One region of the Paenibacillus sp. 8b26 genome, then DNA from elsewhere that is predicted to be linked to it. Evidence: riboswitches for the same ligand, from Rfam matches in the RefSeq annotation. Region 1 holds a riboswitch; each other region holds the start of a gene.
The links. A riboswitch is a leader RNA that binds a small molecule or an ion and turns the genes downstream of it on or off. The one in region 1 is predicted to bind cyclic di-AMP.

Region 1 (7,357 bases):
CTGCCGGCCATTTCGGACCCGGGTTCGGATCTGGTCAAGCTGGCGCTGGAAGTGGGAATTAGCGTTATTCCTATTCCTGGGGCGAACGCAGCCTTATCAGCTTTGATTGCCTCCGGACTGAATACGGAAAGATTTACATTTGCCGGATTCCCTCCACGGGAGAAAAAGGATCTGGAGAAGTTGCTACAGTCATTTCAGGTATCTCACGGCACGATCCTGTTTTATGAATCGCCACATCGTATTGCACGGACGTTGACGGTATTGAAGGAAACACTGGGGGAACGCAGAGTGGTGCTTGCACGTGAGTTGACCAAGCTGCATGAGGAATGGATACGAGGAACGGCGGAGCAATGCCTTGCCAGACTGGAGGAGCATCCACCGCTTGGTGAATATTGCCTGGTAGTTGAAGGGAAAAACGAAGCAGAAGAGGAAGAGGAGCGACAGGCATGGTGGCAGTCCTTATCTTTGGAGGCCCACGTTGCGCATTATGAGACAGAAGGGCTGACACGCAAGGACGCTATGAAGCGTACAGCTACCGACCGCTCCATTTCCAAAAGGGATGTATATAACGCGCTTTTATGAAAACTTCCCGAAACAAAAAAGGGCCTTCCAACGGTTGGGTTCAAACCGTGGAAGGCAACAAGGAGTATATATGAAAAAGGTTAGAATTAACAATCTCTTATAAGTCTATTATATACTAAAAATCTTAGTTTGTCACAGGTGTTGGAATTTCTGAGATGCAATCTTGGCAAACAATTTTCCCTTTGAAGTAAATTACGTTCTCGGCGTTGCCGCAGAAGATACAAGCAGGCTCGTATTTTTTGAGCATAATGCGTTCACCATCAACATAAATTTCCAAAGCGTCTTTTTCGCCAATACCCAATGTGCGGCGCAATTCGATTGGAATAACAACACGTCCGAGCTCGTCAACTTTTCTTACAATACCAGTGGATTTCATCATAATAAATCAGGCTCCTCTCGCCGTTTAAAATAATATAAGTGTCATGATTCGACAAATTTTTCTCTTTTCTGATATTTACTATACCAACGATTCCCAAAACAGTCAACCTTAAAAATGTGCTAACAGATTAATTATGCAAAAGTATTTAGAATAAAGAGCATGATGCGTGTGTATTACCTTATTTTATTGATGATTTAGGCCATTTGTCGATTTGGAAATGCTGAAAAGCTATAATTCGACAAATTACGACAAGCTGTGTCGAATGAAGGGAATCGTTTAGGATTTTATTGTATCTTAATCCATTATTCAGAATATTAAAGGAGTTGATATCTTGCACCAGCCACTCAGTGAAGAAAAAGTTTTTAAGGATCCGGTACATAACTATATCCATGTTCAGGATACAGTGATATGGCGTTTGATCAATACTCCAGAGTTCCAACGCTTGCGTCGTATTCGGCAGTTGGGTACATCTTATCTTACGTTTCATGGAGCGGAGCATAGTCGTTTTTCGCATTCGTTAGGTGTGTACGAAATTACACGGCGTATTATTTCCCAATTTGACCGCGATGAATTTTCCGATTGGCCGAAGGAAGAAAGTTTAGTCGCATTGTGTGCAGCTTTGTTGCATGATGTGGGGCATGGCCCGTTTTCCCATTCTATAGAAGAAGCCTTTCATATGAATCACGAGGATTGGACATGCCGGATTGTATTGGGGAATACAGAGATTAACGCTGTGCTGCGGCAAGTCGATGAGGAGCTTCCTGCGAAGGTGGCTGCGGTAATTGCCAAAACGTACGACAAGCCGATTGTCGTAAACCTGGTCACAAGCCCACTGGATGCGGACCGTATGGATTATTTGCTGCGGGATGCGCACTCAACAGGCGTCAATTATGGCACCATAGATTTGGATCGTATTTTACGGTTGCTGCGTCCTCATAATGGAAGAATTGTTGTGAAGGAGTCAGGCATGCATGCGGTAGAGGATTATCTGATGTCGCGCTATCAGATGTATTGGCAAATTTATTTTCATCCTGTGACACGCAGCTCGGAAATTTTATTACGTAAAATTTTCAAGCGGGCGAAGGAGCTATTTAGAAACGGATATGAGTTTAGTTTTCTGCTGGAGCCATTCCCAGACCTCTTTCGGGGAGAGCTTACGGTGGAACAATATTTGATGCTCGACGAGTCTTTGATTCAGACAGTGTTCAGTCAGTGGAAACGGGAAAAGGACGAGATTTTAAGCGATTTGAGTGCCCGTTTTATGGATCGCAAGCTGTATAAATATGTAGAGATCGAAAATATGGATACAGATACCATTGACAACATTCGGACAGCGCTGGAGCTGGTTGGTTTGCACCCGGAATATGATCTGGAAATTGATTTTCCGACGGATCTTCCTTATGATGTGTTTCGGCAGGGTGGCTCGACGGACAACCAGATTTTACTGCTGGGACGTAAAGGAGAAGTGAGAGAAATTTCCGAAGTGTCGGAAATTGTGCGCTCCATTAGCGGCATTCACCGGGGAAAATATCACATGTACTATCCCCAAAACAAATTGGATGGGGTAAAGGACAAGCTTCCTGCCGAAATAAGGAATTATTTTGTCAAACAATAGACAATTATATGCCAAATAAAGTAATAAAGGAGACAAAAAACCTTGAATTTATTCGACACTCACACTCATTTAGATGCGCCGCAATTTGACGAAGACCGCGAAGAAGTTATAGCACGCGCTGTCGAATCGGGAGTGACCCGAATGATTAATATCGGATTTAATCGTGAGACCATTCCGTCTACCATGAAATTGGCCGAAACGTATGATTTTATTTATGCGGCAATTGGATGGCATCCACAGGATGCGATCACGATGCAGGAGGGCGATCTGGAATGGATTGCATCGTTATGCAGTCATAAAAAAGTCGTGGCGATCGGAGAGATTGGCCTGGATTATTATTGGGACACGTCGCCGAAGGATGTACAGCATCGGGTGCTACGCAAGCAGATTGGACTGGCTCGTGAGCTGAACATGCCTATTGTCATCCATAACCGGGATGCGCATGAAGATATTGTTAAGATTTTGCGTGAAGAAAAAGCGAGTGAGGTAGGCGGAGTGATGCACTCCTTTTCCGGGAGCTGGGAGACGGCTAAAATGGTGCTGGATATGGGCTTTCACCTCTCTTTTGGCGGGCCGATAACGTTCAAAAATGCCAAGCAGCCAAAGGAGGTACTGGCACAGGTGCCGCTGGACCGTCTGCTCATTGAAACGGACGCGCCCTACCTGACACCGCATCCGTTCCGCGGGAAGCGAAATGAGTCCGCACATGTAGGACTGGTCGCAGAGGCTGCTGCCCAAATCAAGGGAATAGCGGTGGAGGAATTAGTGTCAATAACGACCCGAAATGCCCTGGAACGATTTGACATTAAGTAAAAAAGTGAAGAAATCAATCAAAATAATGAGATAGACGAAGCTAATCATGAATTTGTTGCAGGAAACTCGAGAATATTACAATATTTTAACCGAATATTTTAGAAAATGTACTTGAAACCTGCTTTACAACATGCATAGAAACAGGATATCATCTTTTCAGTGAATTGTTGTTTGAATGTAAACACCAACAGCTCATTTCATGAACCAGTCTCGCTGAGTCCCTTTTACAGGGAACGGGGGAACCGATATGGCTTACAGTACGTCCGGTGTATGGGCAAGAAGGGAACGTCTCTTCCGCCAGCCGGCTCGACCTAGATTCCTTTCCCGGATGGGATTGAACAGGTGGAGGGGCCGTATTTCGATTTCTTTCTGGGTCTTCGGGGTGAATGTGAAGGCAACCGCCATGAGCGGTTGACCCAAGCTAGGGCGTCTCTCTACGTCCGAACCCGACAGCTAACCCCGTAAGCGTAACAAGAGAGAAGCCATCTCGTGCATGATTTTTCCGCATATTCGCACATGTCGGAAGCCACGAAAGAGCTCTCTAGTCTCTTTCTCTGGCTTTTTTTGTTGTGAATAAAAGAAAATCTGTCATCATACTGTGATTAAACAGGGGAGGACAGCATGCCGCGAAGACGGGTACATGGTGCAGGACAGTCGCAGTACGGGCTTGTCTTGTAGAAAATCTGTTATAGTCACGTCAATCTCAACTATGTCTTACTCCAGACGGCGGGCTATGTAAGGAGGACGGAGGAAATGGGCATTTTCCAAAAACAGGAGACCCATGAGTCACGCTCATCCAGCATGTCTTACGTATTGCGTTGGAAGCAAGAAAATGTGCGCCAGGCTGCTTTGGTTGCTATTTTTCTAATCGCACTAACGATTATGATTTCAATTCTGGTGTACACTCAATCTAAAAAACAGGTCTTTTTTGTCATCGACGGTAAGGCATCTGCGGTAGAAACCCGGGAATCCCAGCTCCAAGATTTGCTCAAAGAGCATTCGATTTCACTTCAGCCGCATGATACGGTTTCGATGCCGCTGAACGGAGCAGTTCAGGATGGGGATCGCGTAGTTATCAAACGTGCCAATCAGGTCAAAGTATCCTCAGGCAATGAGACGAAAAAGTTGTACACAACAGAAAATACAGTAGAGGGTGCCATTCGCACCTCGGGCTATAAATTATCGTCAAATGATAAAGTTTACCCTGCTCTGGATGCCTCTGTTTCGTCTAACATGGACATAAAAATCGTCCGTGTGAAGAAACAGCAGGTCGAACAGAAGCAACAGGTGCCTTATCAGGTCATCAAAACGGCCGATCCGAGTCTCTATAAAGGCGATAATCGGGTCATCCAAAGCGGTAAAACGGGTGTTGTGGTCCAGCATGTTCAAAAGGTATACCATGACGGAAAATTGGTATCCAAGCAACTGGTAAATAAGGAAGTCGCGCAAAATCGTGTGGATAAGGTGATTGCGGTAGGAACGAAGAAAAAACCGGTCGTTCTGGCTGCTTCCGTCGGTCCCGAAGATGCTGTTAAGGCAACACGGGTTAGTTCGGGCAATGCTGTCCGTAAAGCAGGTGTGAATTTCAAATACAGTAAAGTATTACAAAACGTCTCCATGACGGCGTATTCCTCACAGGAGTCAGGTATCGGTACACGTACCGCATCCGGCACGCGTGTCACGGAAGGGCGCACCATTGCTGTCGATCCAAGTGTGATTCCAATCGGCTGGTGGGTGTATATTGAAGGGGTGGGCTTCCGCCGTGCGGAGGATACCGGTGGCGCGATTAAAGGCCACAAAATCGATGTGTATTATGAGAGTTTAAGTCAAGCCAATCAGTTTGGTCGAAAGCACGGAAAAACCGTATATGTGATTGGACCAGTGAAGCCTGAAATTAACTAAAAACGTGTTGTATATGTTTGGGTCAATGCGATACTATTAACATCATAGTTATGCCATGCTAAGAAGAGGATATCCTCTTCTTATTTTGTTTTCAAAAGCAGGGAAAGATGAATATAGCTTACTGTGTAGTTGTGGAGGGAAACGCAAATGATCAAGGAAGTGATCGTGGTAGAGGGTCGGGATGATACGGTGGCTATTCGCCGTGCTGTCGAGGCGGATACGATAGAAACGGGCGGCTCCGCCATCAATAAAATGACGTTGCGCAAAATTGCGTTGGCACAGGAGCGGCGGGGTGTCATTATTTTGACCGATCCCGATCATGCAGGGGAGCGCATCCGCAAAATTATCGCCTCCAAGGTGCCCGGTTGCAAGCAGGCCTTTATACCAGAGGCGGAAGCGACGCGCAAAGGGGATATTGGCGTAGAGAATGCCTCGCCTGAAGCGATCAGACACGCTCTCGCACGGGTGCATACGACGGTGGAAGGGGCTGATCCTCTAATCGATTGGGCGGATCTGATTGACGCCGGACTTATCACCCACCCAAATGCTGCTGCACGGCGTATGGCTTTGGGTAATGTGCTGGGGATTGGTTACTGTAACGGTAAGCAGCTACATAAACGGCTCGCTGTGTTCCAGATCAGCCGTGAGGAATTTGCCGGTGCGCTGGCACAAATTGAAAGTGAAGGATTGTGATATCCGTATGACAGGGATTCAAGATATAGCAACACCGCGGCGCACGAAGGAGATTATTCAGCGGCACGGGTTTTCGTTCAAAAAGAGTTTGGGACAAAATTTTCTGATTGATCAAAATATTCTGAACAAGATCGTGAATGCTGCGGGATTGGACGATACGAAGGGTGCACTTGAGATCGGTCCGGGGATTGGCGCTTTGACCGAGAAGCTGGCGCAATCAGCCAAGGTAGTTACTGCTGTCGAGATTGACCAGCGGCTCTTACCTATTCTCGAAGAGGTACTGGCCCCTTATGAGCATGTGAAGGTACGCCACGGAGATGTGCTGAAGCTGGATTTGTGCGAGGTATTCGCTTCCGATTTTGCCGGGGTCAGTAAAGTGAGCGTCGTCGCTAATCTGCCGTACTACGTCACTACACCGATTCTGATGAGGCTGTTGGAGGACAAGCTTCCTCTGGAGAATATCGTCGTCATGATCCAAAAGGAAGTGGCTGAGCGTATGGCTGCGTCTCCTGGGACGAAGGATTACGGCAGTTTGAGTATTGCAGTGCAATATTACAGCGAGCCTGAACTGGTCTGCATCGTACCGAATACGGTGTTTATTCCTCAGCCGAATGTAGAATCGGCGGTCATCCGTCTGCGTGTGCGGGAAGTGCCCCCGGTAGAGGTGGTGGACGAGCAGCATTTCTTCGAAGTCGTTCATGCTTCCTTTGCTCAACGTCGCAAGACCATTTCGAATAACCTGAAAAGCCGCTTCTTTACCAAAGAGAACAGGGACACGCTGGAGCCGCTGTTGCTTCAGGCAGGCATAGAGCCCTCCCGTCGGGGCGAGACGCTGAGCATCGAGGAATTTGCGCGTCTGAGCGCTGTGCTGCTGGAGGCCGGGATTTCCTAACCTGACGCACAAGTGATCGCTTAGCAGCAGTTAGAGGGCGTCTGGTTGCGCTTTGCACGGTTGTGGCTGGCTTGCATAAGCTCCTGAGCATGGATAAGGAACCAAACTGTGCATTCACCCATACGATATGGGAGGGGTGATACAGTGTGATGATTTTAGGAGACTTGGTCGTTCGAAAATCGTACGGCGGAGATGTCACGTTTCGCGTTGAGGACATCCAGCGGGATAAAGTGATCATTAAAGGGACGGAATTTCGGCTGCTTGCCGATTCCCCCGTGAACGATCTGGTCAAGGTGCCTGCTGACCAGATTAGCGGGAAGACACGGCAAGCCCATATTAAGGCGGATGAGTCTCTCCATCTGCTGCAGCAGGCACGGCAGAAGCAAGCTGCCCGCAGTCAGGCGGCTTTGATCGGGGAGTGGAGTGATCCGGTGGAGTCGACGTATTTTGAAATGCCCGGCAAGGTACTTCATCTGGATGG
Region 2 (7,357 bases), 110 kb from region 1:
CTCTGCTTTCTAAGAAATGATTTGCGAGGCAAACCTGAATCTATTCTGGACATATAGTCAATGAGGTAAGAACTATCTTCAATATCCTCGACCTCAATATAATCAATTGGTTGCTTCTCATAAGAAAAAGCACCCTTAGTATAACTAAGGGATGTAATTCGCTCCCCTTTTATCTCCTTTTTTCTGGCATTGACACGAATAAAGCATTTACCTTGAGCTGTGTAATGTACTTTAGGACTCTTTGGGATTGAAATATGTAATACTAGACCTTCAGAATCAAAATCTATAAATTCCATTAAAACATTCTCCACAGAAGGATTTGTTTCTTCTAACAAAGTATGGATAATATCATTAGCATCTTCCTGCTTTTCAAAGCCAACAACTCTTTCTCCTTCTACCTTCATATCTTCTATACCAATATACAAGTCACCTCCATCTGTATTTGCAAAAGAAACAAAGGCTTCTTGTAAATTAGATGGTTTTATTCTAGAGCTCTTTAAATCATTGAAATGGTCCTCCTTTAAAGTAAGTAATTTTCTTTTCTCACCTTTTTCAAAAGCTCTTGTATTCATAAAAAATCCTCCTTGAAAACTTATTTTTTATGTGTATTAGCTAACCTTATATATACCATTTATTTCGTTCTAATTTCAAATAACTTTTTATTAACAACATTTATTTCATTTTATCTTAATTATAAAAGACGTACATCCAACTCCCAATTAAGGTGTTTTCAAGATACACAAGCTCTCATCTATTCCCAATAAAAAAAGCAGCCAACAAAGCGAGGCCACTGAAAAAGTCCCCATTGTTGAGAGTAAGAGAATATCCAAAGAAAAACGAGCCTCTAGAATCGCTTCTAAGGCTCGTTTCGCGTTCAGGGAGACATATTTGTACCCCTAGAATCTTTGTATTTTCGGAAATCAACAGTTTTTCAGTGGCCTCAACAAAGCTGCTGCTTTTTTTATATTAACTACGCTATATTCACTATTACCCTTCCAGCGCCTGCTTCAATTTCTCAGGCGAAGCGTCCCACCATTCCTCGTTATGGGAAATCAGCAGGCTTTTGAGTGCTGCTTTGTCCTCACTGCCGAGATCCTCCAGCATGAAACGACGCTTGAGCGCGTAATCCATACGGTTGACGTGATCGGCGAGGATTTTCCAGCCGCGTTTGGCTTTGTTGTCAATCAGCATCTCACAGGCAGTCGCGCCGCCGTACATACGTCCTTCGGGCGTGCGATCCACGGCTACCCATACCAGCCATACCTGGCGTCCGTTCGGTACATCCTCTTTATTCGTAGAGAACTTGATTCCACGTTCTACTTTACTTTTAGCATGCATGGCACCGACATCAATTTTTGCCTCGCCGTGGTCAATGATGACCGGGGACATGCTGTTCAGGTCGATTGAACCTGCGCCGAAGCCCTTATGTTTACTCTTGCCACTGACAATGTTCAGTGCAATCTGTTTTTTGCCGTCCGGCTGATTTTCGCTCATGCGTCACTAGGCCTCCATTTTCCGTCTTGACATTCATTCTACACTATAAATATTTTAACTAATAATCTCCCGAAAGCAAACATATACATGCTGTAGATGCTTGTCAACGGGAGGTATCCATTGTATGACCCCAGCACGCACCAAAATCGTTTTATTGTCTACACTAGCCCTCGGTCTCCTCGCAGGGACGTTATGGTTTGCCTGGCAGCCTGAATCTAAGTCCGATCCGCAATCCTTGGGCAAACCGTCGTACGATTCCCAGTCGGAGTCTGCGCTTGCGCCAAACATGGGCAAGCCCCTGGGGGCAAACATCCTGCCTGACGTGCCCCAAAGTCCTCCACAGCTCGCTTCGGAAATTCTCAGCAAGCGTGCGGTGGAATACCACATTGACGTGTCCCTGGAAGAAGGACAGGTTTTGCGGGGCACCGAGACGCTTACATGGAAGCATCCGGGCACCAAAACCGTGAATGATCTGTATCTGCACCTGTACCCCAATGCCTTCTCTTCCATGGAAACCACCTTCATGAAGGAATCCGGGGGCAAGCTGCGCGGCGACACCATGCCCAAGAACGGCTTTGGCTCCATGACACTAACTGAACTTAAAACGGAAGACGGTTTATCCCTCCTGCACCGGACTCAATACGTACAGCCGGATGACGGTAACGTGAACGACCGCTCGCTCATGAAGGTACGTCTCCCCAAGCCGGTCCGAGGCGGTGAAAGCATTACATTATATATGAAGTTTGAGGTAAAGCTACCCGCCATCTTCGCACGTATGGGCGCAACAGATGATTTTGTCATGGCAGGTCAGTGGTTTCCCAAACTCAGCGTCTACGAAACCGCAGGACAGCGCGGACGCGCCGAGGAAGGCTGGAATCTGCATCAGTATCATGGAAACTCCGAGTTTTACGCAGATTTCGGAATTTACAGTGTGCGGATTAGAGTGCCTGAAACACACATCGTGGCTGCAACCGGATTTCCCACCCGTGGAGCCGTCCGGCAAAATGGACAAAAAATATATCAATTCTATGCCGATGACGTGCACGACTTTGCATGGGCCGCTTCACCGAATTTTGTAGCCGCAGAAGAGCCATTTTCTTCTGCCGAGGTGCCGGGTGTCAAAATCAAGCTGTATCTCGACCCATCGCACAAGGAGCTCAAGGGACGCTATATGAGCGCAGCCAAGGCCGCCCTTTCCTATTACAGCAAGTGGTACGGGCCTTATCCATACTCGACCCTGTCCATCGTTGTACCACCCAAAGCAGGCAGCGGCGCGGGTGGCATGGAGTATCCCACACTCATTACGGCTGCAGCGGCGGATAATCCGAATCCCGGCTATAGTCTGGAGCGGACGGTCGTTCATGAGATTGGGCATCAATATTTCTATGGAATGGTGGCAAACAACGAATTCGAGGAACCATGGCTGGATGAAGGCTTTACCTCTTATGCAGAGGAACGACTCATGGAGCAGGAATATGGGCTCATCCCTAACTTTCCGTTACAGTCTGGACAGGTATCATCCCCTCAGCCGTTAAACCGTGAGTCTTGGAAGTACGGCTCGGCTGCTAAATATGCACAAAATGCCTATTCTCGGGGCAAGCTGGTGCTGCGTGGCATTGAACGACAGGTCGGCGCGAAAAAAATGGATCGCATTATGCGTACCTACGTCCAGACCTACCGATTCAAGCATCCATCCTCGCAGAATTTTCAGCGTATCGTCGAAAGAGTCACCGGACGTTCGTGGAGCCACTATTTTGAACAATATGTATACGACGGCCAGATGGCGGATTTTTCAGTGGATCGCATTACGAACCGCAAGCTGGCCAACGGATACGAAGCAACCATTACACTCAGCAAAAAAGGGGCGGATTATCCCAAGGTCCCTGTTCAATTTACCTTCAAGGACGGCACAACGATATTCAAGGCATGGGACGGAACGGGCAAAAGCACCACCTATCGACTAAAAAGTGCATCTCCGGTCTCCCATGTGATTGTTGATCCGCTGTACACGATTGCGCTGGAGAACAAGCATATCAACAACAGCCTGAAGGCCGAACTGAACGAAAAAACCCAGACCCGTTGGAGCATAAGTGTTACCAAGCTGCTGGAGACACTGCTTGGAAGTCTGTCATGGTGAGGTGTCTATAGATGCGTACTGTTATAAAAGAAGGCTGGGCGCTTGTGCGCATACAATTTTATATTGTCATCATTCTATTTCTGTATCGACTGCTATGGGGCGTTTTTCTCTATCGGCTGGTACAATCCGCCGTTACTCCCCTGCTGCTGCGCTACCCCGATCAGGGTCAAAATGAACTGGGACAGACGTTGTTTTGGATGGAGAGCCAGATTGCCCTGACGGACAACCGAGAGGTTCATATGTATCTGTGGATACTACTGGGGGCAACGGTGCTGCGTACACTGATTACCCCCTTCATCCGGGCGGGAATATACCAAAGTCTGCACACCCATGCGACCGAGCCACAGAGTCTGTCCTTTTTCCGCGGAATGAAACGTCATGGCTTGTCATCGCTGATCTATTACGTCATCGAGCTTGGACTCCTGCTGCTCCCTGCTTTCTGGATGGCTCCTAAGCTCTACCCTATCGTGGCAGGGGCGCTGCAATCTCCCGCCTATCTCCTACATGTGCTGCCCTATGCCATCGGTTGGATTGCTTATGGCTGGTTCATCCGCCAGTGCATCCTGTACATGCAGCTAGGCACCGTAGGTGGTCACGCCATACTATCGTCGCTGCTTGCCTTCTTTCGGCAAATCCTCCCGGCTATCGGTATTTCGCTTCTGCTCGGTGCAGGTGTACTGCTCGTCCTTGGTCTATTCGGCACGATGGCGATAATTTGGACTGGTATGCTGGCACTCATTCTCCAGCAAACGTATCATTTTGTTACCAGTCTGGTCAGGCTATGGCACATCAGTTCACAGTACCGACTATGGCATACCGATATCTCCGGCAGAGGTTGAACCTTCACTCCGTTCCTCCCGAACAATTTCTGGCTGTCCAAAGTCAACTATCCATCTCCATTCATATCCAGGCAAACGGCACATAACTGAATACTCTTAACAAAATCTGTTCCCGCGATAAAGGGAGCAGATTTTTTTGTAACTTTTTGCGATGAAACATTTGCCAAAGCCAGCCGACTTTGTTACAATAATCGCAGTGAACTGATAGTAACAACTTTGTAATCTTTATTGTAACCTTTACCTTAAAAACATCGTTATCGTGAATACTGCTCTCCAAGGTGCACATCTTAAGTTAAGCCTAATTCCTGGCACCTGGGAAGCGGGGGAACCAGTTTGGGTGAATTGATCTCGCAACAGAGTGGTCATAGGGGAACCTTCTACCGAATCCTTAAGCTAACCTCGCAGGCATTGGAAGGGGTATATTTTTTTTGAAGAAGAAGCTAACGATCGCAGCCATGGGTCTCGCCATTGCCTTTACATCTTTTACATTCGGTGGAGGAAGTGCATTTGCAGACTCTAAGATGGACCAGGTCATCCAAGATGCCAAAGGAACGAACTACAGAAGCGGAGGCACTACACTCGACGGGTTCGATTGCTCCGGCTTCACAATGTATGTATATCACAAACTGGGAATTAATCTGCCCCATCAATCCGGATCACAATTCAAAATGGGATCTTCCGTATCCCGCGACGAAATGAGACCTGGTGACTTGGTGTTCTTCAACACCACAGGAAGAGGCATTTCCCATGTAGGTATCTTCGTAGGTGAAGGGAAATTTGCCCACTCCTCATCTTCACGTGGTGTAGTTGTTAGCTCACTGAACGAAAACTATTACGCTAACCGCTATGTCGGTGCAAAAAGAATTATGAGCACAGACGCTTACCACGCTGTAGCTTCTGAAACTCCTGATGACGACAACGTAGAATAACTAACGAACAGCAAGCTAACCCTGAGCCGCAATTTGATTCTGGCCGGAATCGAATTGCGGTTTTTTATGTCCACAACATCAGAAACGTTATCGTTACTGACGAACTGACACCTCAAAAGGTTTCAGATTTTGCGAACATCGTCGGTTTTACCGTCACGGCTGGGGGAGCATATGAGCAGTAAAGCCTTCTTATTGAATGTATACCCGACTTGGGTACGAAATAAACACCGCTTGCCAATCCCCTGCAACTTGTCTACAATCTGTTGTTAATGGTTTAAGTACTTGTAAAAGGAGGATGGGAAGACATGCCGGCCTCAATATCTAACTACCGGATCGTACCGATGGACGAGCAGCAGGCGGCTGCGATATGTGAGTGGCGCTATGATCCACCCTACAACATATACGGCTGGCTACCTTGGGAACAAATGAAGGCACTTGAAGTCGAATTTGGAAGCCCCACGCTTCGCCAAGAGCAATATGTTGCTGTGCTGGATGACGAGAACACGCTAACCGGATTTGCTCAATATTTCCCGATGATTGGAGTGACCCGGCTGGGTCTGGGAATGCACCCCCAATTATGTGGACATGGCAGAGGCACCGATTTTGTCCGTGCCATTGCTGAGGAAGCCAGACGACGCAACCCGGAGAATGAAATTGATCTGGAGGTACTGACCTGGAATGGGCGCGCCATTCGGGCTTACAAGGCAGCCGGATTTGAGATTACGGATACCTATGAACGTCAGACCCCTGATGGCAAAAAGCCGTTTCATTGTATGGTATATCATCCTGACCCCCAGCCTCGTGTTCAATGATAAAAGCGCCTTCGGCATACAACGGCATTGTTGTATATCGAAGGCGCTTTTATCATATGGCAGACCATGATCAGCTCAATGACTGCTACGCATTTTCTCAAAAGCTTCATTATATTGTTGGGCTTCCTTAATATCTACGGCCATAATGCCACCGTCATCCCAGGAGGTTAAGCGCAGGGTCACGGTCTTATAATCAATCGTAATAAATGGATGATGATTAAATGCTTCCGATATAGCAGCAACTTCATCCACGAATGCAATCCCTTTCATAAAACTGGAAAAATTATATTTGCGGACAATCCAGCGTCCTTCCTCCAGTTCCCAGCCCTCCAACTTCTCCAGATGTGCTTCAATCTCTTCTTGTGTAAAAGGCATGTTACGACTCCTCCCCGTTTATACGGAAGCCTTTCAGCCGCTTGAATGCGACCAAAACTACGATATAGTGGTGTCCATATTACCACGGCCCCGTTGATAAATCCATAAGACGGACCTGTTCAAATCAAAGGTACCGACGTTAGCTCCTCATCCCCAATGAGCACATAGATACGGTGCTGCTCCGGTTCATAGATGACAACGCCGCTGCCCACAGCGATAACGGGCTCTGTACCCAGCGCATAAAACAGGTCTTCAGCCAGCGCTTCACTGACTTCCTGACGCCCTGCCGGGTCCAGCCTGTCCCAATCTTCTGCTTCCATTTCGAAAAATTCATAGCTATCCGGAATGTGTCCCACAGCCTCTGTCAAATCGTTCAAAATTTGTTCATACTCCCGTCCGTGCTTCACTCCCATGCCATTTCCTCCAATTCTTCCACCATTCATTAGATAATCACCTTATTATACCGGAAATTCGTACTTAACAAAAAAGAGAGTTTTGTCGATAAATACTATAATCCGTCTTGTAATGACGTGCCTGGGGCAAGGACGACCCCGGCGGCATGAAAGGATTCAAAATCTATTCTCATGGATGAGGTGTATCATGCAAATTTCAACCATTATCGGACTTGTACTCGGGATTATGTCATTGGTCGTCGGGATGATTCTCAAAGGCGCGCCAGTGATCAACTTGGTCAACAATCCCGCTGCTTACATGATTATTTTTGTCGGAACAGCAGCAAGTATTTTTATGGCCTTTCCGATGGAAGAAATC
Region 3 (7,357 bases), 2.8 Mb from region 1:
GAAGAGTGATGGTGCGAGTGGTGCGTATCCCAGTTGGAGCAGCCACTTGCTGAACTACAGCCTGATGAGCTTGCTAATGCGGCACTTCCTGTAGTATCCGGATGCATGTGCAAGGCAAACTGTTGGGGTTGATACCAGGAATACCATACGACGGCCAGCAGTAGATATTCACTTTGCAAATAGTTGACCTTCGGCAGTCGCTTGCCATCTGGATCATCTACAGCTTCATTTACCAGGATACGTAGATGGTCCACAATCCTCTGAACCGCTTGCTGTGCCTGCTGAGAGATGCCCATACCCTCTTGCGTATTCCAACGGTCGCCTGCTGGCTGCCCGGAAGTTGCCAGCTTGTAATAGTGTGCAAGCTCGTTATTCGGTAATGGATGATTAAAAAAAGCCCCCCATAAGCTCGCACTATAGCGGTTCCAGCCAAAGCATTCCATATACAGCCAGTCAAACCATGCCCTTTCATCCGGCATCGGCTGTGAGCTGGAATGAGGGGCGTGGTGCAGCATGCGACCAAAGAAGGCTTCCGAGAATTGCTGGTACTCCCGCGTAAACATCAGCATTTCGTGCCACAGTTCATCTACATCCGGACTAAACATCGGCACCCGATTCATAATGGCGCATAGCATAAAATATCGTTTTAGCTCATTCCAGCGCCAATCGTATTCCTGCTCCGTTAGGTGAGGATGGGCTTTTATTACACGCTGCCTGACGCTATGAGCGTAGGAGGCTGGAATAGATCGTTCCAAAAGCTGCATCAGTTCTACAATTTCTTTATGGCGCCCCTGTTCAAGGGAAGAGGGGGACGGGGAGCTAAGAAAAAATGCATTACGTCGACGTGTCTTTCGGTTTCCACGGTTCCTTCGGTATAATGCTCGGAAAAAAAACCACAAAATAATGATGTCGACCACAATAAACAACGCCCAAAAGCTGCTCATATTATTCATTTTGAATGCTCCTTTCTGGAAAGAAGGCGTAATTTTAAAAAATTAACGTTCGCTTTTCAGCAGAGCGAATTCTTCCTTGATTTGAGCCAGCAATTCAGGTTTCGTAATTACATCACAGGCGGTCCATGCCAGGGTTCTGGCGGCTAACAACATTCCTTCCAGCGCCCGATCCTGCATCGCCAAATCGCGGAATTCAGGTGTATGCAAGGCGTGCTTCTCGTCAATAACTTGAATGTAAGGATGAATGGCAGGACAGTGCAGCGACACATTTCCAATATCCATAGAGCCGTGATCTTCACCCTCTGTTATGTTCTCCTGCGCAATGCCCGCCAGCACCAGGTTAGCGGTAAAGGCATCGGAAAGCGCACGGTTGGTCACCATTTCATCGTAAGATGTTTCATAATTCGAGGTTTCCAGACGACACCCAGCTTGTAAGGCAGCCCCTTCAGCAATTTGAACGACACGGCGAGTCAATGAATTCAGTTCATGACGTGTAGCAGCCCGTACATAAAATTGAGCAGAAGCATAATCGGGAATAATGTTCGCTGCCTGGCCTCCTTGATTAATAATGCCGTGAATACGTACCGAACTCTTCACCTGCTGGCGGAACGCATTAATGCCGTTGAACGTTTGAATCACTGCGTCCAGCGCGTTAATACCTTCGTGGGGACTAGCAGCGGCGTGAGCGGATTTTCCAAAGAATTCGAACTGTACAGCATCAATTGCCAGCGATTTGCCGGATTTTTCATAGCGGTCATAAGGATGTGTCATGAGCGCTATATCGCAATCATCAAACAAACCGGCAGCCGCCATGGGAACCTTGGCACCGCGCGTTTCCTCGGCAGGTGTGCCGTATACTCGTATTTCTCCGCCGATCTCGTCAATGACTGATTTGAGGCCGACACCAGCTCCTGTACTCATCATACAGATCAAGTGATGTCCACATGCGTGTCCCAAGCCTTTCAGAGCGTCATATTCCGCCAGAAAAGCGATGACCGGCCCGGGTTTGGCTGCTTTATAAGTCGCAATAAAAGCCGTTTCTATATCCGCAACAGGGGACTGAACTTCAAATCCGTGAAAAACCAATTCCTCTTTTAGACGGGCAGAGGCCAAAAATTCCTCATTTCCCAGTTCAGGGTTGGCGCCAATATATAAAGAAATGTCCTTGAAACGTGCTGCATGCTGCTCAATGGTGCGTTGAATCGTATTTTTGCTATTCATGATAAAAACTCCTTTGTGGAAACTGTAATTTACATACTGTGAAAATCATAAAATAGTACTATAACATTCATTGCATATTCATGCATATTCATTTATAATGACACAATCTTATTTATTATAAAGAATTTAAGGAGAGAAAAAAAGATTGAAAAAGGCATATCGTTTTACCGCCCTGATTTTGACGGCGGTTATCTTGCTGCTGGCTGGTCTTCCTATGCTCACTGCATACGGAACGGAAGCGAAGACACAGCAAAAACTTGTACTCGGCATGAGTGCCGATTTTCCGCCGTATGAGTTTCATAAAGTAGTTAACGGTAAGGATACCATTGTTGGCTTTGATGTTGATATCGCCAATGAAATTGCCAAGGATCTGGGTGCAGAGCTGGTCATTGAGGACATGAGCTTTGACTCGTTACTGCCTGCTCTGCAAAGTGGCCGCGTAGACTTGGTTCTGTCAGGTATGACACCGACGGATGAACGCAAAAAGAGTATTGATTTTTCGGATGTGTACTACCACTCCAAGCAAGTGATTATGGTACGCCCGGAGGATAAGGACAAATATTCGACGATGGCTGCTTTGAAAGGCGAGAAGATCGGAGCACAAAAGGGGAGTATCCAAGAGGAAATTGCTCAGAAAGTGCCCGATGCCTCAGTAACTTCACTGGACAAAATATCCGATCTGGTGCTCCAGCTTCGGACCCAACGTGTGAATGCTGTAGTGATCGAAGACACTGTCGCTAAAGGATACACATTGGATGGCACTGTAACACTTGCCAAGGCGGTGCCTGAGGAAGCAGGAGCAGAAACGGCTGTAGGTATTCGTAAAGGAAATACTGAACTGCTGGCATCTGTAAATAAAACGCTGGCTCGTCTGAAAGCAGATGGGTCTATTGAAAAGTTTTCCACGGAAGCGAGCGCGCTCTCTGCGGATCGACAGGCTTCTTCCCATAACATTGTGGATATATTTTGGAAATATCGCAGTTTTTACGTTACGGGTATCGGCTACACATTGTTGCTGTCCGCCCTCGGGGTACTGTTCGGATTTATCATTGGTCTGATCATTTCTCTGTTGCGGATGAGCGGTATACGTATCATTGAGTGGTTGGGTACAGCGTACGTGGAGGTGCTGCGTGGCACACCTATGCTGGTACAGCTTATGATCATCCATTACGGGGTTGCATTGACGCTAGGTGTCAATTTTACGCCACTTCAGTCCGGTATTATTACGTTATCTCTGAATAGCTCGGCATATCTGGCTGAAATTTTCCGTGCAGGTATTCAGGGAGTAGACCGGGGTCAGATGGAAGCAGCCCGTTCACTCGGTATGGGACGAGGCAAAGCTATGCGTCACGTCATTTTACCGCAAGCGTTCAAGTCCGTACTGCCTGCCATCGGTAATGAATTTATTACGATTATTAAAGAGTCCTCCATCATTTCTACCATCGGTATGGTGGATATTATGTATCAGGCTCAAGTCATTAAGAACATCACCTACGAAGGATTAAGTCCGTTCGTCATCGCGGCTGCTATTTATTTTGTAATGACATTCAGCTTGTCGAAGCTGTTGGGTTTATGGGAAAGGAAGTTGAGAGCCAGTGATCACCGTTAAACAACTGCGTAAATCGTTCGGCAAAAATGAAATTTTAAAAGGTATTAATGTAGATATTGCCAAAGGCGAGGTTGTCGTCGTCATTGGACCGAGTGGCTCGGGAAAAAGTACATTTTTGCGTTGTATGAATCTGCTGGAGCAGCCGACTGACGGGGAGATTCTGTTTGAGGGTGAGCCGATTACGGCACGCGGTCACAACATTAATGCAACTCGTGAGAAAATGGGCATGGTGTTTCAGCACTTCAATCTGTTCCCACACAAAACAGTACTGCAAAATCTGACACTTGCGCCGACTCAGGTTAGAGGCCAGTCAGCAAAGGAAGCAGAGAAAATTGCGTTGGAGCTGCTGCGTACCGTTGGACTTGAAGACAAAAAAGACACCTTTCCAAACCAGTTGTCCGGTGGACAGAAACAGCGGATTGCAATTGCACGCGCCTTGGCGATGCAGCCGCATGTGATGCTCTTCGATGAGCCGACCTCCGCCTTGGACCCTGAAATGGTCGGAGAGGTGCTGGACGTGATGAAGAAGCTGGCTGAGGGTGGCATGACGATGGTCATCGTAACGCATGAGATGGGCTTTGCCCGCGAGGTAGGAGACCGCATTATTTTTATGGATAATGGTCAAATTGTGGAGCAAGGTACACCGGAGCAGGTTTTTGGTACACCAAGCCATGACCGTACCCGGGATTTTCTTGCCAAGGTTTTGTAAGAAATGAGCTTGTAAAGGCTATGAAGTAAGCCCTCCGCGGTGGAAGTTTGACGGGAGGGCTTTTTCTTTTTTTTGTCATCCTCGTTCAGATTTTTGTAACTGATTTCGATTTCATGATGACAAAATTGTAACAGATGTAGTATGATGTTCAAGGTTCCCAACATTTTCATGCAGATAAGGTTACAAAATTGTGATATTATGCAGTGAGCCAAAACTTACCTGGGCAGCAGACAGCAACGACAGGCGCTGAATGCGGGACCCAAAATCATGGGAAGTGCGGGGGACGTAACAACGGCAGTCACTTCTGATCCGTCTTCATACGAATGGATGGAAGGTGCCTAGGGGTGAATTGCATTAAGCATAGGGCTTCTCCTGAGTCCGAATCCGACAGCTAACTTCGCAGGCATATTAGAGGAGGTACATATCTTTTGAAACATCTGAAACGTATTGGAAAAACAATGAAATTTGCAGTGCTGGCCGCAGCTATCGCAGGATTGGCACAGACAGCAGGGGTAGCGGACGCCGCTTCGCTTCATACCGCCAAGGAAGGTGATACCTTCTTTTTGCTTGCTCAGCGTTACGGGGTATCTGTAGAGGATCTGCAAAAGGAGAACCCGGATGTTACTGCCAGCAATATATATGCAGGAGTACAAATTAAGGTTCCGGACGAGAACAAGGTAAAGGTCGCTTCAGATTCGAAGCCTCGGCTTTTGTCCGAGAAAGCGCCTGCCAGTGACGGTCAACAGGTTGAAGCATGGGGCAAAACATTTAACTACAGCAAAGTAGTTGATGTGAAGGCCACAGCGTATTCCGCAGCAGTCAGTGAAAATGGAAAATGGGGAGCAGTAGACTATTTCGGAAATCCGCTTAAGCTCGGTACGATTGCGGTAGACCCCAACGTAATTCCGTTGGGTACGAAAGTGCTGGTTACAGGCTATTCCCATCCAGGGCTGCCGGATCAATCTTTTGTAGCGGTAGCTCGCGATAAGGGCAGCGCCATTACGGGGAAACGGATTGATATTTTCATTCCGGGAAGTCCATCTTTTGTGAATGACTTTGGTTTCCAAAATGTGAAGCTGTACGTCATTGATAAATAGACTGTATAAGCCAATGAATTATATTTACATAATATATATTATGTAAACAAATATCAAACAACTTAATCGCCGGTCCTGATTCATATGGGCTTTGTCGATTAAAAAAGGGCTGTCTTACGAGCAGAATGCATCTGCTCGTAAGACAGCCCTTTACTGTTATTTCCGCTCCGAGGTGTGAAGTAGCCGTGGAACCGTGACAAATTTGTACCCCTTGGCTTTCAGCGCTTGAATAAGACCCGGCAGGGATTGAACAGTGCCTTTCAGGTTGGAGCTTTGACCACCGCCTGCGTGCATTAAAATGATGGAACCTGGTCCGGTAGCCGGGATCACATTACGCTGAATTTGTGTTTTACTGAGCCCCTTCCAATCGAGGGAGTCTACGTTCCAATTTACAATCATGTAGCCGTGACGACGCGCCCATTGGAGCTGAGGCTCCGTAATTTCACCATAGGGCGGGCGAATCAGCTTGGGTCGAAAGCCGACAGTGGCCTCCAAAATATGTTCTGTTTTCTTAATCTGGTTGCGAAAGCGTTCCGGTGATGCCTTCCTAAAATCCGGATGGGTATAGGAATGGTTGCCTAAGGCATGGCCTTCACGTACGATACGGCGAATCATGCCCGGGTGTTTTTCCGCACGGTGACCGACGATAAAGAAGGTGGCTTTGATACCATTCGCGTGCAAAATGTCCAGAACCTGCGGCGTATACCGGGAATCGGGCACGTCATCAAAAGTTAGGGCAATTTGCTGAGTATGCGGGCCGCACATTTTAAAAATATCCGCATGCTTTTTTCGAAGCATGGCTAATGTGGGAGTGGCTCGTTCTCCGCTCTTGTGTGCTGAAGAAACAACGGCCGCTTCCTTGGGATGAGTCGTTCCGACATCGGGAGGCGCATCCGTGTGAACGGGAAAACTCGAAAATGCTAGTAACAGTGCCATGATTGGCAATATTACCCTGTACGGCATATGTATCCCCCTTTCCGTGCAGTGGTTCCTTCGGTTGCTTTCATTTATTATGTACCTGACATGTTGAAATTATGCCGCTGAACGGGTTAGACTATTGAGAGGTTGAGTGGAAATGCCCTGTGAAACGGATGTAAGTGCAGATCACGAAGCTAAACGCATATATTCTATTAAACCTGACCGAAAACAGCAGCATTTTCGCAGCTTTTAGCCTTTTAATGGATTCGGTATCCAGTGATAGCTGGTGTATAATGGGATTGCAATTCATATTGTAGAGACATGGAATTAAAGGAAGGATGGATCAAAGTGACCGACTTGTTTACTCCTTATCAATTAAAGGGACTCTCTTTAAAAAACCGGATTGTAATGCCCCCAATGTGCCAATATAGCGTGGAGGCCAAAGATGGAAATCCCAATGATTGGCATCATGTCCATTACGTTAGCCGGGCAGTAGGTGGCACCGGGCTGATTATTGTGGAAATGACAGCGGTCCACCCGGATGGACGCATTACAGATCATGATCTGGGCATTTGGAGTGACGAGCATATCCCTGCATACCGCAAAATAGTGGAGGAAGTCCACAAGTACGGTGCCAAAATCGGAATTCAATTAGGTCATGCCGGACGAAAGGCTGAAGATGCCGACTTGCCTGTTGCACCGTCCTCGATAGCTTTTAGCGAACGTTTCAAGGAGCCGCATGCTTTAACGACAGCCGAAGCCAGGGAACTGGTTCAGGCTTATAAGGAAGGCGCGCGCCGCGCGGTGGAAGCCGGGTTTGATACGGTAGAAATTCATGGCGCTCACGGTT
Region 4 (7,357 bases), 1.6 Mb from region 1:
TCAGCATCATTTCACCCAAAGCAGCCATACCGCCCAGCGGGGTCAGCGTATCGTGCATATTATTCACCGAGCCTGTGGTTGCCGCCGTCGTTACAGCCGTGAACAACACCGATTGTCCAATGCCGAAGCGAACCTCTTTCCCTTCCATGCTTCCCTGAGAAGCATCCACACCCAGTGCATGAATCAACGGATTGCCCGTTTTCTCCGACACATACGTAATGGATAGGAAGACGAGGAACAATACCATCATGGAGCTAAAAATAATCCAGCCCTGCTTGCGATTACGGGCGAACAGTCCAAAGGTATACGGCAGCGAAGCCGGCATCACCCACATCGCCAAAATTTCCAGCACATTCGTCCAGGGATTTGGATTTTCAAAAGGATGCGCCGAGTTGGCCCCATAGAAACCGCCCCCGTTCGTACCCAAATGCTTGATCGATTCCATCGAAGCAACGGGTCCCAAAGCAATCTGCTGCTGTGTTCCGCTTAGCGTCGTGATATCCGCCGCAGGCTGAAGTGTCTGCGGTACTTTCAGTCCAACCAGCACCAGCGTAAGTACAAAGGCCAACGGAAGAAAAATCCGTATAATCGCTTTGATAAAATCCTGAAAAAAGTTGCCCATCCCTTCACCGCGCCGCGTCAATCCTCTCATAAAAGCCGCAGCAACCGAAAAACCGGAAGCAGCCGAAGTGAACATCATCATCGTAACGAACGCCATCTGCGTCAAATACGTAAGTCCGCTTTCTCCGCTATAATGCTGGAGATTTGTATTAGTCATAAAGCTGATCACTGTATTAAAAGCAAGTGACGCTTCCATATTGCCATTTCCAGACGGATTAACGGGAAGCAGTCCCTGCAAGCGCAGCAGCACATAGCTGACCGCCACAAGCACGACATTCGTAGCAATGAAGCTCATAACGTACGTGGTCCAGCGCATGCTCTCCAGCTTTTTCAATCCTATAACCTTATAAATCAGCTTCTCCGTTCCGCCAAACACCCGATCCGTCCGATTCGGTTCATTTGAGAACACATGATATATATAGGTGCCCACTGGTTTCACCAAGAGCAGCAATATCACAATCACAATTCCAATTTGCAGCAGCTCCATCATCTATTCCCTCCTTCAAAATGCTCCTGCGTTTTTGGAACAACAGACGAGTTCATAGCACCAGGCGAGTGCACACGTTTGCGAAAACCCGCTGCCTCTGGTGTCTCATCCACGATCTGCTGTCCCCCGCCCGCTTGATCCTGTTTAGCTGATTAGAACTTTTCAGGATTCAGGAGTGCGTAGATTAAATACACAAATACAATAACAGTAAGCGTAAGCACAACCATCATCCTTTTCGCCCTCCTTTGGAGGTCTGCGCATCACACCAGCGTACAAACAGCAGTATCACTCCATAACTCACACCCATCACGAGCAGCATGTATATATCCATCATGTTCATACCCTCCCGTATCGGTCCTCAGATCGTCATTCTTACATCCTCGTAAAATCACCATACAATGAATTCGAAAATTTTAATTTATATTAGCCATACCGTAAGCGACTATCCGTTCAGCAGGAAACCCACCTCTCCATTCAAAGTGTAGATCACATGGTCTGCTCCCAAACCTCGATAAATCCCTTGAGGATTACAGCCTTGTGTAATGACATAGACCGAATCTGATGTCAGCGGCCGGCAAATTTGCAGAAAACGGCACGTCAGATTCAAGCTGTTCTCAAACAAATACACGCAGCCAATTTCTTTTTTGGGAAAATTCCATTTCCCCGCTTGCATCGTATTGATGCGCACAATATGCTCCACACCCATTTTTTTGAGCTGTCGTTCCTCCTGAGCGCTATTCGTCAGAACCGCAAACGCCAGTTTTTTGTACATAAGCAATTTCACAAAATTTCTGCCCGATTCATTCGGTGCAGTGACAATGATTAGCCGACCTTCCATCAGTAGCTCCTCTCCCGGTATAAAAAGACAACAAAAAGAAGCCAAAGGAAAAAGGCTTTCCTCCGGCTTCTTACGTAACCATGATAAAATAAACCATGGCTGCACACGGCGGTTTGTTGCCTCTCCCTGTACGCTTACGAGGTTAGCTGTCGGATTCGGACGTGAGAGTCGCCCTATTTCTGGCACTTGGCCAGAAAATTCACCCCATGAGACACACGGCCCTTTAAAAGCCGAATAGATCTCCTTTGGTTCCCCCGCTTTTGCAACTGCAAAATTCAGCGCTATAGACAATTCGTTGCTGCTTCATTCACTTCATTTGAAATTACGTCTTGAATCATACACCCGCGCAAGGAACACTGTAAAGCTCACCTGCAGGGTTATAAATCGGTCTTTAGAGCAAAGAAGATTAATAATAGCGCTTACAATTGAAATATCCTTCTCCCAGCTCCTTCAAGCTCGGTTTTTCATCCCTTTTTGAAAATGACGGGCATGTCAATATTGGCGTATGGAGAGCATTTTTTGTCCCTTTTTTGTAAAAGAGAAAGAAAAACTGCTGTATGCACCTGATAAACGCCGATTGAGCCTGTTTTTACGATGAGAAACACCGCAATTCGCCCCATTTGCAGTACCATTTGCCGTTTTGAACAAAATACGATTTTACAGTTTCAGACAGTGCAATACATCTATTATAGACTTGCAACCCCTCGTTAAATTGCTTACAATTTAATTGCAAAATATTAAATTAGGAGGGATACCATGACCGTTTATGAATATGATGCACAAACCCTGCAAGGGAAAGAGATTCCGTTGTCCACATACGAAGGAAAAGTTCTGCTTATCGTGAATACAGCCAGCAAATGCGGGCTAACCCCTCAATACAAGGCGCTACAAGAGCTATATGACCAATACCATGAGCAGGGTCTTGAAATCCTGGGGTTTCCCAGCAACCAGTTTGCCAAGCAAGAGCCGGGTTCCAGCGAGGACATTTCGGAGTTTTGCCAGATTAATTATGGAGTTACGTTCCCGATGTTTGCCAAAACAGATGTCAATGGCGATCAGGCACACCCTTTATTCCGCTACCTCACCCGGACAGCTCCGGGCGTACTAGGCTCCAAAGCGATCAAATGGAATTTTACTAAATTTTTAATTACACGCGAAGGTAACGTATTTAAGCGCTACGCCCCACAGACAACTCCGGATAAACTGGCGGGGGATATCGAGAAGCTCTTGTAGCGAAGCTTACAAGCCACTTCATCACTGTTCACAAGCAGCCGAACCAGGCGGCTGCTCCTGTGGCTAGAAAAAAAGGGATATAACAAAAAAGCATCCCTTCACGTCAAAAACGTGTCAGGATGCTTTTTTAACTGTGTCTTGCATGTAATGCGGTCGAGAGGACTCGAACCTCCACGGGCGTACGCCCACTACCCCCTCAAGATAGCGTGTCTGCCATTCCACCACGACCGCAAATTCTAATGTTTTGAGGCAACAGATTTATTATACTCCCTTGTATTCTATTTGTAAACATAAATACAATAATTATTTTAAAAGTCATATAACCTAACATATAAATGCTATAAAAATATTTAATTTGACATACAAGCATCTTAAGTGTAAATATATATTACATAATATCATTAAAATTTTTCTTAATCTGATTTTTAAAGTCACTTAATATGTCATAAAAACTATACTCTAAGGAGGCGAACCGCTTTGCAAAAAGGCAATCGTTTGCTGAACTACGCATTGCTGTTGGACCCTTCCCTGCCTGTCGGTGGCTTCACTCGTTCCTACGGGCTAAAGGAGCTGTTTCGAAATGGTCGTTTAACCTGTCTGCAAGACCTGGAACACTATGCACGCACCGATCTGCATCCTCAATTCACATCCCTCGATGGCATGGCTATCAAAAGCCTTTATATCGCTGTTCAGCAAAATGATGGTTGGCGTATCGCTCTTATTGATAAAATGCTGCACGCCCAGCGTTCTTCCCTACAGCACATGAAAGAGTCACGCCTATCCGGCCAACGCCTGCTCAAGCTCGCTAAGGCTTTGTACCCTTGGCTTGAATTCGACCAACTCGAAGCTATACTCATCCAATACAATGCGATTGGCACACTCGCAACCGTTCATACCTGGATTAACGTTTCTCTTGGAAACGATGTAGAGCAAACCATTCACGGTTACCTTGCCGCGGCAGTGTCCTTCTGTGTCGAAGATGCTTCCAAACTACTCCATCCTCCTTATGAGGAAAAAAATCCTGTTATTCAACGAATGACCAACGAGCTTCTAGACGCATGGAAACAATTCAACACCCCTGAGACTGAGCCAACCGCATTTCAGCGTCGCCTTCTGCAAAGACACTGGTCCAACTCCTACATTACGCAGCCACCCTATATGAGCAGCAACCACCAGCGCGGGTAAGATTCGACTAATTCCTTCGTCTGTCCCCATTATACGCCTCCAGCATCCCCCTGATGCCTGTTTTCCCCCTTCCAGCACAACGCCAAAAGCACTTCCACCACTTTTTTCAGTGGCAGAGTGCTTTTTTTATCCAGATTACAACTGACATTTCTCACATTTACAGGCTCCGGATGGATTATTCAAACCATTTATCACTTAAATAAGTAATAAATTTATCTCAATTACGTATTTTAGATTGTAAAAACACGTATAAACGTGTATCATGGTTTTAGATGGTTAATTCTAACATGTTTACTGATGATTATTATAACACACCAATTATTCCGCAAGAATCCGTAAGGGGCGATTTCACTTGAACAACAAAATGCCTGTCACCTCCTTCGGGTGGGCCATCAAACAAAGGCTTGTCGAACTTCGGCTGGATCAGAAAACATTTTGTGAAACGCATAACATCCCGCCTTCACGCTTGTCCAATCTGATTCACGGCACCCGCAAAGCACAAAGGTACAGAAAACAAGTTGCTGCAATCCTCAACATCGACGATAACGATTATAAGGAGGCATCACCACTCTGAAACCAACGATGTGTGCGTCCCCCAAGCATACGGCACGCTATAACATCGGCAACCCAAATAAACTCGTCAATCGAACCCGTCGGTCCGTTTTACGGGTTTTCAACCTGAGTGATCTTTAGCGAGAAGATCATTCAGGCTGTGTTTTGTCATTCTCACCTTTTTGCTTACGATATTTCGCAAATTCCACATATTCTAATATGAAATTCTGTTCTTCTGTATCCAGATCCTCTGCCTGGCAATTCAATGGCCCCATTACTCCAAAAAAATAAGCAGCCTTCTGCTCCTGAAGTACGCCCTCACCCGGCTTGACGCCTTTCATTAACCAATCCAGCGATACATTAAAAAAGTCCGAAATCTGGATTAAATGCATCGTCCCCGGTGTTGTTTTGCCTCTTCTCCAGTCTCCAAGATTCCCCGAGCTGATTTTGAGCTTTTCACAAAACGCCTTCTTTGTCATTCCCCGATCCTTAATCAAGGATTCAATCCGCTGATAAATCGTTTGGTCTCCCAAAATTATCCCCTCCGACACCCTAACTTTTCTTGAACTATTCCCAAAATTTCAACCTTCATTGCAACCATACTTATTCGGTAATCATCACTTTAATATTCTGCACCCGTTTATTCTGCCGTTGAATCTTCCTGTTTTTTCTCTTTACGGAAGCGAGTAAATTCAATATACTCAAGTATAAATTCCTTTTCTGTTTCGCTAAGCTGTTCCCCCTGGCAATTCAGTTGCCTATCTGCATCAAAAAAATAAGGGTCTGTCGATTCCTTTAGCACCTCACTCTGAACATTCCGCCCCAACATGATCCAGTCCAGACTGGCATCAAAAAACGAAGCGATTTCAATGAGCTTATTCGTGCCCGGTGTCGTCTTGCCTCTCTTCCAATCACCAAAATTTCCTGTACTGATACCCAACTGCTCGCAGAATGCCTTTTTTGTCATTCCCCGCTCCTTGATAAGCTCCTCAATTCGTTGGTAAATAGATTGCATAGAAGTTCCTTCCTCCCTAGCAGGCTCTCAAATAACGATATCATGTTTCCTGTTTTCATTTCAAAGATCACGTATGTTAAAATTGCCGAATTATGTATGTTGGTTTTCATTATACCACAATATGCAACAAAAACCGCCTGTTTTCCGAAGAAAACGGCGGCCTTCCGTCAGTTCGCCTACATCAATTACGGAGCAACGTTGTCGATTTTAAGGAAAATCTGCTTTAATTCGTTCAAAGTTTCACTCAGGTGCAATAAATCCTCTTCCGACAGAAGCACCAGTCTTTCTTGAATTTTACCGGAAAAGGTATTGAATACCTGCTCACAAAAAGCATCGCCCTCTTGTGTAATCGCCACATTCACGACTCTGCGATCCGAGTCACACGACTGGCGATCGGCCAACCCATGCTCCACCAGCTTGTCCAAAAGAGGGGTCATGTTCGGACGCGAGACATTAAGCTGTTTGGATAGATCAGATACCGTAGACAAGCGCACCTCCCGCAGAAGCATTAATACCTGAAAGTTATTAGGCGACAAATGTAAAGGAATATCAAGCGTGCCGAAGGTAAAAAATTTCTTCTTCACAATCGGAAACAAACCCAAAATATTTTCTGATATATCTCCCAACAGTTGAGTGTCCATATTTTTCACCGTCACTTCATCAGTTTATACTTATCATTCTATAACATTATGGCGTTATATTATACTATGGAATCATTATTTTATAATTATGACTACTTTATTGTATCATTACACAAACAAAAAAAGCCTCTACCGTGAGAGACCTTTCCGTTCATTCCATTGATGCGGTCGAGAGGACTCGAACCTCCACGAGCGTACGCTCACTACCCCCTCAAGATAGCGTGTCTGCCATTCCACCACGACCGCAAAATAAAATATAAATGGTGAGCCATGAAGGACTCGAACCTTCGACACCCTGATTAAAAGTCAGGTGCTCTACCAACTGAGCTAATGGCTCATGCTGTTCATCCAGGATGTCCGCCATCAGACTTCAGGAATTTTCCTTAAGCATGTAACATGTAGTCCATAAAGACAACAATGACCCGTAGGGGAATCGAACCCCTGTTACCTCCGTGAAAGGGAGGTGTCTTAACCGCTTGACCAACGGGCCGCATTTTTATACACCAACTTGGCGACAAGAAAGAGTATATCAAATAGAAGAATGAATGACAATACTTATTTTTAAAAATTTAAAATGAGTTGTTTACCGAGAATTAAAACGCATTTTTACTTACGCAAATTTGCTTTATTCACGTTATTAGAAGCATAAAAAGAGATTATATTGCAAAATAACTTAACTTTACTTATAATCACTTACAGAATACCGAAATCATTTTGAACAGAGGAGCTTTTTATGTATCAAGAAGAGCGGATGCTAAAAATTGTTGATTATCTACAGCTTCACA

Region 2: it holds a riboswitch for cyclic di-AMP, as region 1 does, so the genes downstream of both, ACQ4MX_RS14380 (C40 family peptidase) here and ACQ4MX_RS14780 (G5 domain-containing protein) in region 1, are expected to answer to the same signal.
Region 3: it holds a riboswitch for cyclic di-AMP, as region 1 does, so the genes downstream of both, ACQ4MX_RS27795 (3D domain-containing protein) here and ACQ4MX_RS14780 (G5 domain-containing protein) in region 1, are expected to answer to the same signal.
Region 4: it holds a riboswitch for cyclic di-AMP, as region 1 does, so the genes downstream of both, ACQ4MX_RS07415 (hypothetical protein) here and ACQ4MX_RS14780 (G5 domain-containing protein) in region 1, are expected to answer to the same signal.

What each region holds. Positions count from the first base shown of each region.
Region 1 covers NZ_CP192445.1:3,223,425-3,230,781, reverse strand. The annotation lists gene rsmI (16S rRNA (cytidine(1402)-2'-O)-methyltransferase) at 1-582, shown strand, start outside; gene ACQ4MX_RS14795 (AbrB/MazE/SpoVT family DNA-binding domain-containing protein) at 707-961, opposite strand; gene ACQ4MX_RS14790 (HD domain-containing protein) at 1,293-2,576, shown strand; gene ACQ4MX_RS14785 (TatD family hydrolase) at 2,619-3,389, shown strand; cyclic di-AMP (ydaO/yuaA leader) riboswitch at 3,591-3,873, shown strand; gene ACQ4MX_RS14780 (G5 domain-containing protein) at 4,143-5,291, shown strand; gene rnmV (ribonuclease M5) at 5,439-5,984, shown strand; gene rsmA (16S rRNA (adenine(1518)-N(6)/adenine(1519)-N(6))-dimethyltransferase RsmA) at 5,992-6,876, shown strand; gene yabG (sporulation peptidase YabG) at 7,026-7,357, shown strand, end outside.
Region 2 covers NZ_CP192445.1:3,116,256-3,123,612, forward strand. The annotation lists gene ACQ4MX_RS14360 (RNA-binding domain-containing protein) at 1-572, opposite strand, end outside; gene ACQ4MX_RS14365 (YwhD family protein) at 988-1,494, opposite strand; gene ACQ4MX_RS14370 (M1 family metallopeptidase) at 1,619-3,631, shown strand; gene ACQ4MX_RS14375 (hypothetical protein) at 3,643-4,470, shown strand; cyclic di-AMP (ydaO/yuaA leader) riboswitch at 4,756-4,893, shown strand; gene ACQ4MX_RS14380 (C40 family peptidase) at 4,899-5,399, shown strand; gene ACQ4MX_RS14385 (GNAT family N-acetyltransferase) at 5,705-6,211, shown strand; gene ACQ4MX_RS14390 (4a-hydroxytetrahydrobiopterin dehydratase) at 6,287-6,586, opposite strand; gene ACQ4MX_RS14395 (hypothetical protein) at 6,706-6,999, opposite strand; gene motA (flagellar motor stator protein MotA) at 7,187-7,357, shown strand, end outside.
Region 3 covers NZ_CP192445.1:5,996,811-6,004,167, forward strand. The annotation lists gene ACQ4MX_RS27775 (hypothetical protein) at 1-953, opposite strand, end outside; gene ACQ4MX_RS27780 (M20 family metallopeptidase) at 996-2,174, opposite strand; gene ACQ4MX_RS27785 (ABC transporter substrate-binding protein/permease) at 2,320-3,783, shown strand; gene ACQ4MX_RS27790 (amino acid ABC transporter ATP-binding protein) at 3,770-4,492, shown strand; cyclic di-AMP (ydaO/yuaA leader) riboswitch at 4,739-4,913, shown strand; gene ACQ4MX_RS27795 (3D domain-containing protein) at 4,921-5,589, shown strand; gene ACQ4MX_RS27800 (polysaccharide deacetylase family protein) at 5,746-6,552, opposite strand; gene ACQ4MX_RS27805 (NADH:flavin oxidoreductase/NADH oxidase) at 6,856-7,357, shown strand, end outside.
Region 4 covers NZ_CP192445.1:1,664,503-1,671,859, forward strand. The annotation lists gene kdpA (potassium-transporting ATPase subunit KdpA) at 1-1,108, opposite strand, end outside; gene kdpF (K(+)-transporting ATPase subunit F) at 1,261-1,338, opposite strand; gene ACQ4MX_RS07415 (hypothetical protein) at 1,551-1,946, opposite strand; cyclic di-AMP (ydaO/yuaA leader) riboswitch at 2,062-2,237, opposite strand; gene ACQ4MX_RS07420 (glutathione peroxidase) at 2,703-3,179, shown strand; tRNA gene ACQ4MX_RS07425 (tRNA-Leu) at 3,328-3,410, opposite strand; gene ACQ4MX_RS07430 (urease accessory UreF family protein) at 3,675-4,364, shown strand; gene ACQ4MX_RS07435 (hypothetical protein) at 4,394-4,519, opposite strand; gene ACQ4MX_RS07440 (hypothetical protein) at 4,717-4,938, shown strand; gene ACQ4MX_RS07445 (helix-turn-helix domain-containing protein) at 5,066-5,449, opposite strand; gene ACQ4MX_RS07450 (helix-turn-helix domain-containing protein) at 5,557-5,931, opposite strand; gene ACQ4MX_RS07455 (MarR family winged helix-turn-helix transcriptional regulator) at 6,117-6,572, opposite strand; tRNA gene ACQ4MX_RS07460 (tRNA-Leu) at 6,736-6,818, opposite strand; tRNA gene ACQ4MX_RS07465 (tRNA-Lys) at 6,834-6,909, opposite strand; tRNA gene ACQ4MX_RS07470 (tRNA-Glu) at 6,991-7,062, opposite strand; gene ACQ4MX_RS07475 (DeoR/GlpR family DNA-binding transcription regulator) at 7,306-7,357, shown strand, end outside.